Regions from separate parts of the Rhizobium sp. FG113 genome, predicted to be linked through region 2. Evidence: predicted binding sites of a transcription regulator. Region 2 holds the regulator's gene; the other holds the start of a gene.
The links. The regulator PhoB, encoded in region 2, activates phosphate uptake and scavenging genes when phosphate is short. The targets are predictions, from matches to a motif close to TGTCATNNANCTGTCAT.

Region 1 (7,122 bases), 190 kb from region 2:
CAACAGGAATGGCGGTGCGCCGGCGTTGGATGCGCCGGTGCCGAGCAGCACGCCGTAGTTCTCCAGCATCTGGTGGCCCGGCGTCATCGGCACGACGCCGGTCAAGAAGTCCGAGGGACCGCGCGTCGAGGCGATGAAGGCGAGGTAGACGGGGAACACCACCATGCCGATGCCGATGATCAGCACGAAGTGGGTGAGAAAATTGAGGAAGGGGCGGTTCTCGACCATGGCTGGCTCTCGCTTCAATACTGCACTTTGCGCTCGATCCAGCGGAACTGGACGACGGTCAGGACGACCACGATCAGCATCAGCACGACCGACTGCGCGGCCGACGGGCCGAGATTGAGACCGACGAAACCATCGGCATAGACCTTGTAGACAAGGATGTTGGTCGATTGCGACGGACCGCCCGAGGTGGCCGCGTCGATGATCGGGAAGGTGTCGAACATCGCATAGGTGATGTTGATGACAGCCAGGAAGAAGGTGGTCGGCGACAGCAGCGGAAAGACCACCGTCCAGAAGCGCTTGATGGGACCGGCGCCATCGATCGCGGCGGCTTCGGTCAGCGAATGCGGGACCGATTGCAGGCCGGCGACGAAGAACAGGAAATTATAGGAGATCTGCTTCCAGGCGGCGGCGATGATGATCAGGATCATCGCGTTGTTCGGGTTTAGGCGATGGTTCCAGCTGTAGCCGAAATGTTCCAGCACATAGGGAATGATGCCGACGCTCGGGTTGAACATGAACCACCAGAGCAGGCCGGATGCGGCCGGCGCCACGGCATAGGGCCAGACCAGAAGCGTCGTATAGAAGCGCTGCGAGCGGATCACGCGGTTGACGCAGATCGCGAAGAGCAGCGACAGGCCCATCGACAGCACGGTGACACCGATCGAGAAGACGAAGGTGACGGTCAGCGAATTCAGATAATCCGGATCTTGCAGCAAGCGCGTGTAGTTCGCCAAACCGACGAAGGTGTCCTTCAGACCGAAGGGATCCTGGCGCAGGAAGGACTGCCATACGGCCTGAACCGCCGGCCACACGAAGAAGACGATCGTGATGAGCAGCTGCGGTGCGATCAGGAGATAAGGCAGGAGACGGCTTTGGAAGACGGTGCGTTTGGTTTGCATGCATGACCCCTCAAGGAAAATGCCCTCCCCGGACGGGCCGGAGAGGGCTGACGGAGGGAGCGACCCTTAGTTGGAATTCGCGGCTTCGAATTCGCGCAGCTTGGCATTGCCCTGCTTTGCGGCTTCGTCGAGCGCTTCCTGACCGGTCTTCTTGCCGTTGAGAACGGCTTCGAACTGCTGGTCGATAACGTCGCGGATCTGCGTCAGGTTGCCGAAGCGAACGCCCTTGGAGTTTTCGGAAGGCGTGCCGCGCATGATCTGCTTGATGGCGATGTCAGAACCGGCGTTCTTTTCGTAGTAGCCCTGCTTCTGACCAAGCTCGTAAGCAGCGTTGGTGATCGGCAGGTAGCCGGTGAACTGGTGCCAATCGGCCTGAACTTCAGGCTGCGACAGGTAGGTGAAGAACTTGGCGGCGCCCTTGTAGACAGCCTTGTCCTTCTGACCGTTCAGAACCCACAGCGTTGCGCCGCCGATGATCGAGTTCTTCGGATCCTGGGTGACCGTGTCGTCGTAAGGCATCGGTGCGAAGCCGACCTTGAAGTCCTTGGCGTTGTTGATGACGCCGGCGCGCGAAGCGGACGAGTTCATGTAGGCTGCGCACTGCTGCGAATAGAAGAGCGGAGCAGCGTCGGCACCGGCGCTCGGGCCGCCGTACTTGTAGACGCCTTCATCCTGCCAGGTCTTCAGATGATCCCAGAACTTGGCCTGGTTCGGACCGTTGAAGGTGAACTCGGCGTTCATGCCGCCGAAGCCGTTCTGCTGGGTGCCGTAAGGCAGGTTCTGGATGGCGGAGTAGTTTTCCAGGCCAACCCAGGTCGCGCCGTAGGACATGGTGAAGCCGCACTTGGCAGCGCCGGAGGAGACGATCTTCTTGCCCATTTCGGCAAGCTCGGCCCAGGTCTTCGGAGCGACTTCAGGATCGAGGCCGGCCTTCTTGAAGACGTCCTTGTTGTAGTAGAGGATCGGGGTCGACGAGTTGAACGGCATCGACAGGATGTTGCCCTCAGCGTCGGAATAGTAGCCGACGACAGGCGCCAGGAACTTCGACGGATCCCAAGGCTCACCCTCGTCCTTCATCAGCTGGTAGACCGGATAGACGGCGCCCTTGGCGGCCATCATCGTGCCGGTGCCGACTTCAAAAACCTGAACGATGGCAGGCTGCTGGCCGGCGCGGAAAGCGGCGATGGCGGCCGTCAGCGTCTCGGGATAGGTGCCCTTGTAGACAGGAACGATCTTGTATTCGCTCTGGCTGTCGTTGAACTTCTGGGCAACTTCCTCGAGCTTCTTGCCAAGCTCGCCACCCATGGCGTGCCACCAGGTCACTTCGGTTGCAGCAAAGGACGCGGAAGCGGACAAAGCAACCGCAGCAGCGGCCAATGAAATCGACTTAAACATGAAAAACCCTCTCCACCGTTGTTGGCGTGAGGACGCAATAGAGGCCTATTGTGACACCTCCTTAACGCTTTCATGACAGGCCGATTACAAATTCCGAAAATGTTAACCGACTAACGAAAGCGATCAGAACGCATCGCGCAAATGGACCGGCCATCGCCCGGGCAAGATGGCGACGATGTCGTAGCGTTGAGACAGGCGGGCCTGGTCGCGCTGCCGGGCGAGCCAGAGGTCGCTGGCGCCACGGATACGGGTCTGCGCGAGATGCGACACGGCATCGACGGCCGCGCCCTCGTCGCGACGCGCCTTCACCTCGACGAAGACGGCCAGATCGCCCTTGCGGGCAATGATGTCGATCTCGCCAAGCCGCGTGCGATAGCGCAGCGCGACGATGCGGTATCCTTTGAGAATGAGATAGAAAGCGGCGATGTATTCGGAGACATGGCCCCGACGCAGTGCCTTGCGGCGAAGACCCTTTTGATGCGGGTCCGTAGCGTCGTTACCTGACATCGCCCGCCTTTCGATCGAGCAGGCGCTGGTAGAGCTCCTTGCGCGGGAGACCGGTGATGCGTGCGGCCTCGGCGGCGGCCTTGGCGGTCGGAAGCGTTTGCGAGAGGTCGGCGAGGATCGCGTCGATGTCCGTTTCCTCGATGGCGCGCTCCGGCGCCGGGCCGATGACGAGGACGATCTCGCCTTTGACATTGTCGACATCGGCATAGTGAGCGGCGAGCTCGGCGAGCGTGCCCCGGCGGAACTCTTCGTAGCTCTTGGTGAGCTCGCGACAGACGGAGGCTGGGCGATCGCCGCCGAGAACGTCTGCGGCGGCAATGAGCGTGGCGCCGATGCGGTGCGGGGATTCGAAGAACATCAGTGTCGCCGGCGTGGCGGCGAATTCAGACAGGCGGTCGCGGCGGGCCTTGTCCTTGGTCGGCAGGAAACCGGCGAAGAGGAAGGCATCGTTGGGAAGGCCGGAGCCGACGAGAGCTGCCAGCGGCGCCGAGGCGCCAGGGATCGGGATCACCCGATAGCCGGCTTCGATCGCCGATTGCGCGAGGCGGTAGCCGGGGTCGGAGACCAGCGGCGTGCCGGCATCGGAGACCAGCGCCACGGATTTCCCCGCTTCGAGCGCGGCAAGCAGCCGGGGGCCGGCTTCGTCGGCATTGTGCTCGTGGTAAGCGTATGGGCGGTTCTGGATGCCGTAGCGATCGAGCAGCACGCGGGTGACGCGGGTGTCTTCGCAGGCGAGCACATCGGCGCCGGCGAGCGTTTCCAGCGCGCGCAGCGTTATGTCGCCGAGATTGCCGATCGGCGTCGCGACGAGATAAAGGCCGGGCTCCTGCGGGCGGGCGGGAACAGCCATGTTGTGCAGGCGGAAGCTGCGCTGCCTGCCGCCCTCTGTCGTCGTCTCGTCATTGCTCAAGATATGTCTGCCCTTTCTGGCTTCCGGCCTTTATGGGCGACACCCTTCTCTTCGGCAAGGGGCAGGACTTCGCCGGTAACGGTGATTTCTGTGAGCATCCGCAGCGAAAATGGCAATTGCAGGGGCAGCGACCTTTGCGCCTCTTGCATTCGTCCGCAAAATTCTGCCATTTTGCGCGTCCAATCCTCCGATCCCAGCTTTTGGGAAAGGCATTATTCAGGCGCGTTCAAGCGCGCCCGGGCAGTAACGGTCGAAAGCGGTAGCATCCCATGCGTATTACTATTGAGCGGTCCAACCTTTTGAAGTCGCTGAACCACGTTCACCGCGTGGTTGAACGCCGCAACACGATCCCGATCCTGTCGAACATCCTGCTGCGCGCCGATGGCCAGAACCTCGACATGAAGGCAACCGACCTCGATCTGGAAGTGACGGAAGCCACGCCCGCCAATGTCGAGCAGCCCGGCGCGACCACGGTTCCCGCCCATCTTCTCTACGACATCGTGCGCAAGCTCTCCGACGGCTCGGAAGTGCTGCTCGCCACCAGCCAGGATGGCGGCTCGATGACGGTTCAGTCCGGCCGTTCGAAGTTCTCGCTGCAGTGCCTGCCGGAATCCGACTTCCCCGACCTCACGGCCGGCACCTTCACGCACACCTTCAAGCTGAAGGCGACGGATCTGAAGATGTTGATCGATCGCACCCAGTTCGCGATCTCGACGGAAGAGACCCGCTACTATCTGAACGGCATCTTCTTCCACACGATCGAAAGCGAAGGCGACCTGAAGCTGCGCGCCGTCGCCACCGACGGCCACCGCCTGGCGCGCGCCGACGTCAACGCACCCTCGGGCTCCGAGGGCATGCCCGGCATCATCATTCCGCGCAAGACGGTCGGCGAGCTGCAGAAGCTGGTCGACAATCCGGAAGCGATGGTGACGGTCGAAGTTTCCGACGCCAAGATCCGCCTTTCCATCGGCTCGATCGTCATGACCTCGAAGCTGATCGACGGCACGTTCCCCGATTACCAGCGCGTCATCCCGACCGGCAACGACAAGGAAATGCGCGTCGACTGCACGAGCTTCGCCCAGGCCGTCGACCGCGTCTCGACCATCTCGTCGGAACGCGGCCGCGCCGTGAAGCTGGCGCTTTCGGACGGGCAGCTGCTGCTCACCGTCAACAACCCGGATTCGGGCAGCGCCACGGAAGAAGTGGCCGTCGGCTACGACACCGATGCCATGGAAATCGGCTTCAACGCCAAATACCTGCTCGATATCACCGCGCAGCTTTCCGGCGATCAGGCGATCTTCCTGCTGGCCGATGCCGGCTCTCCGACGCTCATTCGCGACACCGCCGGCGACGATGCCCTTTACGTGCTGATGCCGATGCGCGTGTAGCGCGTCGCATTTGCCGTTCAAACTTTGTCAATTGCGACGCTTGGCCTTGTTTTAGCGCCGTATTGCCTGCACATAAGCATGCAGCATGTGCTGCACGAAGGAGAACGGCATGGGTGGCTTGCGCCTCAAGGAACGGCTGGGCAAGAAATTCGACGAGGAGATCCGGTTTTTCAAGGGGATGATGCAGGGGCCGAAGACAGTCGGCTCCATCGTGCCGACGTCGTCGATCACGGCGCGCAAGATGGCAAGCGTCATCAACCCGAACTCCGGCCTTCCGGTTCTCGAACTCGGGCCCGGCACCGGCGCCATCACCAAGGCCATCCTGCAGCGTGGCGTGAAGCCTGAAAACCTCGTCGCCATCGAATATTCGACAGACTTCTACGAGCATCTGGTGCGGCTCTATCCCGGCGTGAACGTCATCAACGGCGACGCTTTCAATCTCGACAAGACGCTGGCCCACATGGATGGGCAGAAATTCGATAGCGTCGTTTCCGCCGTGCCGCTTTTGAACTTCCCGATGCAGGCGCGCATCGCCATGCTGGAAAGCGTGCTCGACCGCCTGCCGGCCGGACGCCCCTTCGTGCAGATTTCCTACGGCCCGGTTTCGCCGATCATCGCGCGGCCGGAGCGCTACCATATCCAGCACTTCGACTTCATCGTCCGCAACATTCCGCCGGCGCAGCTCTGGATCTACCGCCGAGGCTGACGTGTTCGGTCTCTACATCACCCACCCGCAAGTGAAGATCGACGCCGCCGTCCCGGTGCCCAAATGGGGATTGTCGGATGTCGGCGCCGCACGCGCGCGGCTGGCGGCGGATAGTCCCTGGGCGTCGCAATTGCGACGTATTGTCAGCAGCGACGAGACCAAGGCGATCGAGACTGCCGCCATTCTCGCCGCCGTCTCGGGCGTTTCGGTCGAGATCGTCGAGGGCATGCACGAGAACGACCGCTCCGCGACCGGTTTCCTGCCGCCGCCGGAATTCGAGAAGGCAGCGGACTGGTTCTTCGCCAATCCGGAGAAGAGCTTCAACGGATGGGAGCGGGCGATCGATGCGCAGCGGCGGATCGTATCCAACGTCGAGCGCATTCTCTCCACGCACGATACCAGCCTGCCGATCGCATTCGTCGGCCATGGCGGCGTCGGCACGCTTCTGAAATGTCACCTCGAGGGCCGGCCGATCGGACGGGATCGTGACCAGCCCGGTGGTGGCGGCAATCTCTATTGTTTCCGTCTTGCGGATCGGCGCCTATCATGCGACTGGACGCCTATCGAAGACTGGCACGGATGGATGTGAGATGGACGCGCGCGAACGGTTGATCGTCGGACTGGATGTTCCAACACTCGGTGAAGCCGAGAAGATGGTCGCGACGCTCGGCGATACCGTCTCCTTCTACAAGATCGGCTACCAGCTGGTGTTTGCCGGCGGTCTGGAATTTGCGCGCGATCTTGCCAAGGACGGCAAGAAAGTCTTCCTCGACATGAAGCTGCTCGACATCGACAACACGGTCGCCTCGGGCGTCGAAAACATCGCCAAGATGGGCATGTCGATGCTGACGTTGCACGCCTATCCGAAGGCGATGCGCGCCGCCGTCGAGGCCGCCAAGGGCTCGGGCCTCTGCCTGCTCGGCGTCACGGTGCTGACCTCGATGGACGAGGCCGACCTCACCGAGGCCGGCTATAGCGGCGATCCGCGTTCGCTGGTGCTGCGCCGCGCCGAACAGGCGCGCGAAGCCGGCATGGGCGGCATCGTCTGCTCGGCCGAGGAATCGTCTGTCGTGCGCGAGGTTGTCGGCC
Region 2 (7,122 bases):
ACAGAGCGTTCTGACCGCCGGTATCGTCATGGGCATCATGCTGATCCCATACGTCTCCTCGCTGTCTGACGACATCATCACCGCCGTGCCGCGCGCCCTGCGTGACGGTTCGCTCGGCCTCGGCGCCACGCGTTCGGAAACGATCAAGAAGGTCGTTCTCCCCGCCGCCCTGCCGGGTATCGTCGGCGCTCTCCTGATGACCGCCTCGCGCGCCATCGGCGAGACCATGATCGTCGTGCTTGCAGCCGGTGTTGCAGCCCGTATCCAGATCAATCCCTTCGAGCCGATGACGACGGTGACGGTCAAGATCGTCAACCAGCTGACGGGTGACCTTGAGTTCACCTCGCCGCAGACGCTGGTTGCCTTCGCGCTTGGCATCACGCTGTTCTTCATCACGCTTTGCCTTAACATCTACGCGCTCTTCATTGTGCGCAAATACCGGGAGCAGTACGAATGACGGACGTTGTTTCCTCCGGACAGGGCGTCGTCGTCTCCAAGGCGCCGGCCCGCCGCGATATCGGCATCAAGCGTCGCTACGCCGCCGAACGCCGCTTCCAGGCCTATGGCATCGCTGCCATCTCCTTCGGTCTGATCTTCCTGGCCATCCTGCTCACGACGGTTATCCGTCAGGGCTACACGGCCTTCGCGCAGACCTCGATCACTCTGCCGATCGAGTTCTCCGAAAAGGTGCTCGACCCCAACAACAAGCGCGCCACCGACCCGTCGGTGCTGATCGCCGCCAACTATCCGGTGCTGATCCGCGACGCCATGGTCAAGACGCTCGGCATCAACGCCCAGAGCCGTCCTGAAGTCCGCGACGCCACCGCGATGATCTCCAAGGGCGCCCCGATCGTGCTCCGCGACATGGTCGTCGCCGATCCGTCGCTGATCGGCAAGACGGTCAACGTCACGCTTCTTGCCGACGCCAATATCGACTCGGCCAACAAGGGCCAGATCGACCTGACAGTTGACGAGAAGAACCGTAAGGTCAACGACCGCCAGGTCGGCTGGATGCAGCAGATGGCGGCCAGCGGCACGCTCCACAAGGAGTTCAACACCGGCCTCTTCGTCAACGGCAATTCCAGCCGTCCGGAAGCCGCAGGTCTTGGCGTCGCCCTCATCGGCTCGCTCTACCTGATGCTGATCGTTCTTGCCCTGTCGCTGCCGATCGGTGTCGCTGCTTCGATCTACCTCGAAGAGTTCGCGCCGAAGAACAAGCTGACCGACCTGATCGAGGTCAACATCAACAACCTCGCGGCCGTTCCTTCGATCGTCTACGGTCTGCTCGGTCTCGCCGTCTTCATCAACTTCGCAGGTCTGCCGCGCTCCGCGTCGCTGGTCGGCGGTCTGGTGCTGACGCTGATGACGCTGCCGACCATCATCATCGCCACCCGCGCAGCGCTGCGCGCCGTGCCCCCTTCGATCCGCGCGGCCGCTCTCGGCCTCGGCGCTTCGAAGATGCAGATGGTGTTCCACCACGTTCTGCCGCTGGCAATGCCTGGCATCCTGACCGGCACCATCATCGGTCTGGCGCACGCGCTCGGTGAAACCGCGCCGCTGCTCCTGATCGGCATGGTCGCCTTCGTCGCCAATGCGCCTGCCACCCCGATGGATCCCTCCACGGCTCTGCCGGTGCAGGTTTACATGTGGGCAAACGAAGCCGAACGCGCCTTTGTCGAGCGCACGTCCGGCGCCATCATCGTCCTGCTCCTGTTCCTGATCGTCATGAACCTCGGAGCCATCCTCTTGCGTCGTCGCTTTGAGCGCCGCTGGTAAACGGAGTAAACATCATGAACATGTTGACGGAAGCAGCAGTTGAGAAGGCGCTAGACCAGAAGATGAATACCATTCCGTATAAAATGATCGGCCAGGACGTCTCGGTTTACTACGGCGAGAAGCGTGCGCTTTTCGACGTGAAGCTGAACATCCGCGAAAACACCGTGACGGCTCTCATCGGTCCGTCGGGCTGCGGCAAGTCCACCTTCCTGCGCAGCCTGAACCGCATGAACGACACGATCGACAACTGCCGCGTCACCGGCAAGATCACGCTCGATGGCGATGATATCTACGATCCGGATATCGACGTCGTCGAACTGCGCGCCCGCGTCGGCATGGTGTTCCAGAAGCCGAACCCGTTCCCGAAGTCGATCTACGAAAACGTCGCCTACGGCCCGCGCATCCACGGTCTCGCCAAGGCGAAGGCCGACATGGACGTCATCGTCGAGCAGAGCCTGCAGCGCGCCGGCCTGTGGAACGAAGTCAAGGACCGCGTGCATGAAGGCGGCACCGGCCTCTCGGGTGGTCAGCAGCAGCGTCTGTGCATCGCCCGCGCGATTGCCGTCAGCCCCGAGGTCATCCTCATGGACGAGCCCTGCTCGGCGCTCGACCCGATCGCGACCGCCAAGGTCGAGGAGCTCATCCACGAGCTGCGCGAAGCCTACACGATCGTCATCGTCACGCATTCGATGCAGCAGGCAGCCCGCGTCTCGCAGCGCACCGCCATGTTCCACCTCGGCAACCTCGTCGAGGAGAACGATACCGACAAGATGTTCACCAACCCGGATGATCCGCGCACCCAGGATTACATCATGGGCCGCTTCGGCTGATCTCCGAAACCGGTAAACCTCAGGACATTCAAGGATAAGCCCCATGGCATCGACACATATCTATTCCGCCTATGACGATGATCTCAAGTTCCTGACGCGCCGCATCTCCGAAATGGGCGGCCTCGCGGAACAGATGGTCGGCGACGCTGTTCGCGCGCTCGTCAACGGCGACACTTCGCTCGCCCAGAAGGTCATCTCCGACGACGTGATCCTCGATCACGCCGAGCGCGAGATCGGCGAGAAGGCGATCATCACCATCGCCCGCCGCCAGCCGATGGCTGCCGATCTTCGCGAAATCATGGGCTCGATCCGCATCGCGGCCGATCTCGAGCGCGTCGGCGATCTCGGCAAGAACACTGCCAAGCGCGTCATCGCGGTCCAGAGCACCGGCGTTCCGCGCAAGCTCGCCCGTGGCCTCGAGCATCTCTCCGAACTGGCGCTCGTCCAGCTCAAGGAAGTTCTCGACGTCTACACCAGCCGCGTTGCCGACCGCGCCAAGTCGATCCGCGAGCGCGATGAGGAAATCGACGCGATGTACACCTCGCTGTTCCGCGAGATGCTGACCTACATGATGGAAGATCCGCGCAACATCACCAGCTGCACGCATCTTCTCTTCTGCGCCAAGAACATCGAGCGCATCGGCGACCACGCCACCAACATCGCAGAGACCATCTACTACATGGCTACCGGCGCCCAGCCGGAAGGCGAACGTCCGAAGGACGACACCGCCAACACCGTCGGCGCGGTCACGGAATAAGCGTTCCGGACCCACGCCCCCAGGAGACCGAGACGAATGATCCCAAGAGTAGCAGTCGTTGAAGACGAAGAAGCACTGAGCGTGCTTCTTCGCTATAACCTTGAGGCCGAAGGCTTCGAAGTCGATACCATCCTTCGCGGTGACGAGGCCGAGATCCGGTTGCAGGAACGCACGCCGGACCTTTTGATCCTCGATTGGATGTTGCCCGGCGTATCCGGCATCGAGCTGTGCCGTCGCCTGCGCATGCGCCCGGAGACGGAGCGCCTGCCGATCATCATGCTGACCGCCCGTGGCGAGGAAAGCGAACGCGTTCGCGGCCTGTCGACCGGCGCCGATGACTATGTCGTCAAGCCGTTCTCGACGCCTGAGCTCGTCGCCCGCGTCAAGGCGATGCTGCGCCGCGCCAAGCCGGAAGTGCTCTCCTCGTTGCTGAAGTGCGGCGATATCGAGCTCGATCGCGAAACCCATCGCGTTCACCGCAAGAGCCGCGAAGTCCGCCTCGGACCGACCGAATTCCGCCTCCTGGAATTCCTGATGTCGTCGCCCGGCCGCGTCTTCTCCCGCTCGCAGCTGCTCGATGGCGTCTGGGGCCATGACATTTATGTCGACGAGCGCACCGTCGACGTTCACGTCGGCCGCCTGCGCAAGGCGCTCAACTTCTCGAACATGCAGGATGTCATCCGCACCGTTCGCGGCGCTGGTTATTCGATGGAAGCGTAAGGCGCTTCCATTTCATCCGATCCAACGAAAAACGGGCCCCGCGAGGGCCCGTTTTCTTGTGTTCCTTATCCGGCTTTCCGGGTCATGCGACCCGGTTGGCGGCCTTGCGGCGCTCGTTGACCGGCTGGTAGGCCATCCGCTGGTGGTAGGTGCAGTATGGCGAGTTGTCAGGGGACTCGCAGCCGCAGAAGTGAAAGTCATCCGTCAGCGGATCGCCGACCGGCCACTTGCACGTACGCTCGGTCAGTTCCGTAAGGCCGAGGCGGCGCGAGATCGGAACGACAACGTTGGAAGCCGGACGGTAACGGACTTCCTCGATCGCATCGATGTCCATCTCTTCCTTGAGAGCCACTGCGCCCTGCGGGCGGGCAACGGCGCGGCTTGGCGAGATGCGTGCGGAATTGAAGTTGCTGGCGGGGCGGGGCGTCGAAACCGCCGGGCGCTTCGGCGCCCGGGTCGCGGTCGTCGTGCCGCCGGCCTTGGCGCGGCCAGGCAGGTTCAGACGGTGGACCTTGCCGATGACGGCGTTGCGGCTTACACCGCCAAGTTGTGCCGCAATCTGGCTGGCGCTCAGGCCTTCGGCCCAAAGCTTCTTCAGTCTTTCAACGCGCTCGTCTGTCCAGTTCATGCCCTGTCTCCGCCTTATTGCGTTGGTGTAGGCAGAATCCCTCACCCATGGCACGGACGTGTCCGGACCAAGAAACGCTTGCTCGATTTTGGTGACTAGTTCCGCCGCATGCAGTCTAGTAATTGAGTTTTAACCTAGAGTGAGGGCGACTCCGTGACAAGAGTCGGTTGAATCGCGGCGAATCGATTTCTCGGTTTTCCCCAACTTGCTGGGTGAGAGAGTCATTTCTGCAACATTAGCTGTTGATAGCTCACCGGCACCCCGATGCTTGCTTGACGCATGCGACAAAAGCTCAGTTTTGTTGACATCGCACTGCGAAAAGACAATAGTGCCCCTCGCCGCCGAAAGGCGGCATTTTTCATTTCCGGGCACCCGCTTTTTAGCCGGAGTCCGGGCGATTATTGAGCGAATGACAGGAGATCGCGCCATGGCTGAAGCCGCGCCGCTTTATGATACCTACTCTCGTGCCCCGCTGCGGTTCGAGCGAGGAGAGGGCGTGTGGCTGATCACCGAAACTGGCGAGCGATATCTCGATTTCGGCGCGGGCGTTGCCGTGACCTCCGTCGGCCATAGCAATCCGCATGTCGTCGGAGCACTGAAGGATCAGGCCGATAAGGTTTGGCACCTTTCCAACATTTACGAGATCCCCGGTCAGGAGCGCCTCGCCAAGCGGCTTACGGATGCAACCTTCGCGGATAAGGTGTTCTTCACCAACTCCGGCGCCGAGGCGCTGGAATGCGCGATCAAGACCGCGCGCCGCTACCAGTATTCGAAGGGCCATCCCGAGCGCTTCCACATCATCACCTTCGAAGGTGCCTTCCACGGCCGCACGCTGGCGACGATCGCTGCCGGCGGCCAGGAGAAGTATCTCGAAGGCTTCGGCCCCAAGGCACCCGGTTTCGACCAGGTTCCCTTCGGTGATATCGAGGCCGTTCGCGCTGCGATCACCGATGCCACGGCCGGCATCCTGATCGAGCCGGTACAGGGTGAGGGCGGTATCCGCCCTGCGACCGTGGAGTTCATGAAGGCGCTGCGCCAGCTCTGCGATGAAAACGGCCTGCTTCTGATCCTGGACGAGGTTCAGACCGGCGTCGGCCGTACAGGCAAGCTCTTTGCTTATGAGCGGTTGGGCGTAACGCCGGACATTCTGGCCGCCGCCAAGGGCATCGGCGGTGGTTTCCCGCTCGGCGCCTGCCTTGCAACGGCTGAAGCAGCCTCCGGCATGAAGGCCGGCACCCATGGCTCGACCTATGGCGGCAACCCGCTTGCCATGGCTGTCGGCAATGCCGTGCTCGATGTGATCCTTGAGGAAGGCTTCCTGCAGCACGTCAGCGACGTGGCACTCGTCTTCCGCCAGGGGCTCGCATCGCTGAAGGACCGCTTCCCCGATGTGATCGAGGATGTCAGGGGCGAAGGCCTGATGCTTGGCGTCAAGGCGGCTGTTCCGTCGGCTGAGCTCCTGCAGGCCATCCGCGCTGCCAACCTGCTGGCCATTCCGGCCGGCGACAATGTCATCCGTTTGCTTCCTCCGCTCGTCGTCACCGCCGACGAAGCCCGCGAAGGCCTCGCACGCCTGGAGCGTGCCGCCGAGAGCGTGCGCGCCAAGGCAAAGAAGACGGCTTGAATGGATGGATGCCCGGCCGGATGGCGGGCGCAACAGGTTAAAGACAGATGGCTTCCCCAAAACACTTTCTCGATCTTTCCGCGGTAACCTCCTCCGACCTCAGGGTCATCATGGATGACGCCAAGACCCGCAAGCAGGCCTTCAAGGCCGGCCAGGGCGACAAGCCGCTGGCAGGCAAGATGCTGGCGATGATCTTCGAAAAGCCCTCGACGCGTACCCGCGTCTCCTTTGACGTCGGCATGCGCCAGCTCGGTGGCGAGACGCTGTTCCTTTCAGGCACCGAAATGCAGCTCGGCCGCGCCGAAACGATTGGCGATACCGCGAAGGTCCTGTCGCGCTATGTCGACGCAATCATGATCCGCACCACCGACCATGCGCGCATGCTGGAGCTCGCCGAACACGCGACGGTTCCCGTCATCAACGCTTTGACGGATGACACCCATCCCTGCCAGATCATGGCCGATATCATGACCTTCGAAGAGCATCGCGGCCCCATCAAGGGCAAGACGATTGCCTGGATGGGCGATGGCAACAACGTGCTGCATTCGCTGGTCGAAGGCGCTGCCCGTTTCGGCTATCGCATGAACATGGCGGTACCCCTTGGTTCCGAGCCGAAGGATCACTATCTGAACTGGGCCCGCAATGAGGGCGCCGAGATCATGCTGAGCCATGATGCAGACCGTGCGGTCGCCGGCGCCGATTGCGTGGTGACCGATACCTGGGTCTCCATGAATCAGGAACATCGGGCCCGGGGTCACAACGTCTTCCAGCCTTATCAGGTCAATTC

Region 1: a site for PhoB is predicted at 2,595-2,611, ahead of ugpB (sn-glycerol-3-phosphate ABC transporter substrate-binding protein UgpB). Genes of this name have one in related genera too.

Annotation. Positions count from the first base shown of each region.
Region 1 covers NZ_JBMDKV010000002.1:329,969-337,090, reverse strand. The annotation lists gene ugpE (sn-glycerol-3-phosphate ABC transporter permease UgpE) at 1-228, opposite strand, end outside; gene ugpA (sn-glycerol-3-phosphate ABC transporter permease UgpA) at 243-1,127, opposite strand; gene ugpB (sn-glycerol-3-phosphate ABC transporter substrate-binding protein UgpB) at 1,194-2,522, opposite strand; gene ACODTZ_RS08780 (YraN family protein) at 2,646-3,029, opposite strand; gene rsmI (16S rRNA (cytidine(1402)-2'-O)-methyltransferase) at 3,019-3,879, opposite strand; gene ACODTZ_RS08770 (hypothetical protein) at 3,936-4,109, opposite strand; gene dnaN (DNA polymerase III subunit beta) at 4,209-5,327, shown strand; gene pmtA (phospholipid N-methyltransferase PmtA) at 5,437-6,033, shown strand; gene ACODTZ_RS08755 (histidine phosphatase family protein) at 6,035-6,622, shown strand; gene pyrF (orotidine-5'-phosphate decarboxylase) at 6,624-7,122, shown strand, end outside.
Region 2 covers NZ_JBMDKV010000002.1:521,788-528,909, forward strand. The annotation lists gene pstC (phosphate ABC transporter permease subunit PstC) at 1-457, shown strand, start outside; gene pstA (phosphate ABC transporter permease PstA) at 454-1,776, shown strand; gene pstB (phosphate ABC transporter ATP-binding protein PstB) at 1,791-2,606, shown strand; gene phoU (phosphate signaling complex protein PhoU) at 2,650-3,363, shown strand; gene phoB (phosphate regulon transcriptional regulator PhoB) at 3,400-4,083, shown strand; gene ACODTZ_RS09740 (GcrA family cell cycle regulator) at 4,166-4,711, opposite strand; gene ACODTZ_RS09745 (aspartate aminotransferase family protein) at 5,139-6,335, shown strand; gene argF (ornithine carbamoyltransferase) at 6,383-7,122, shown strand, end outside.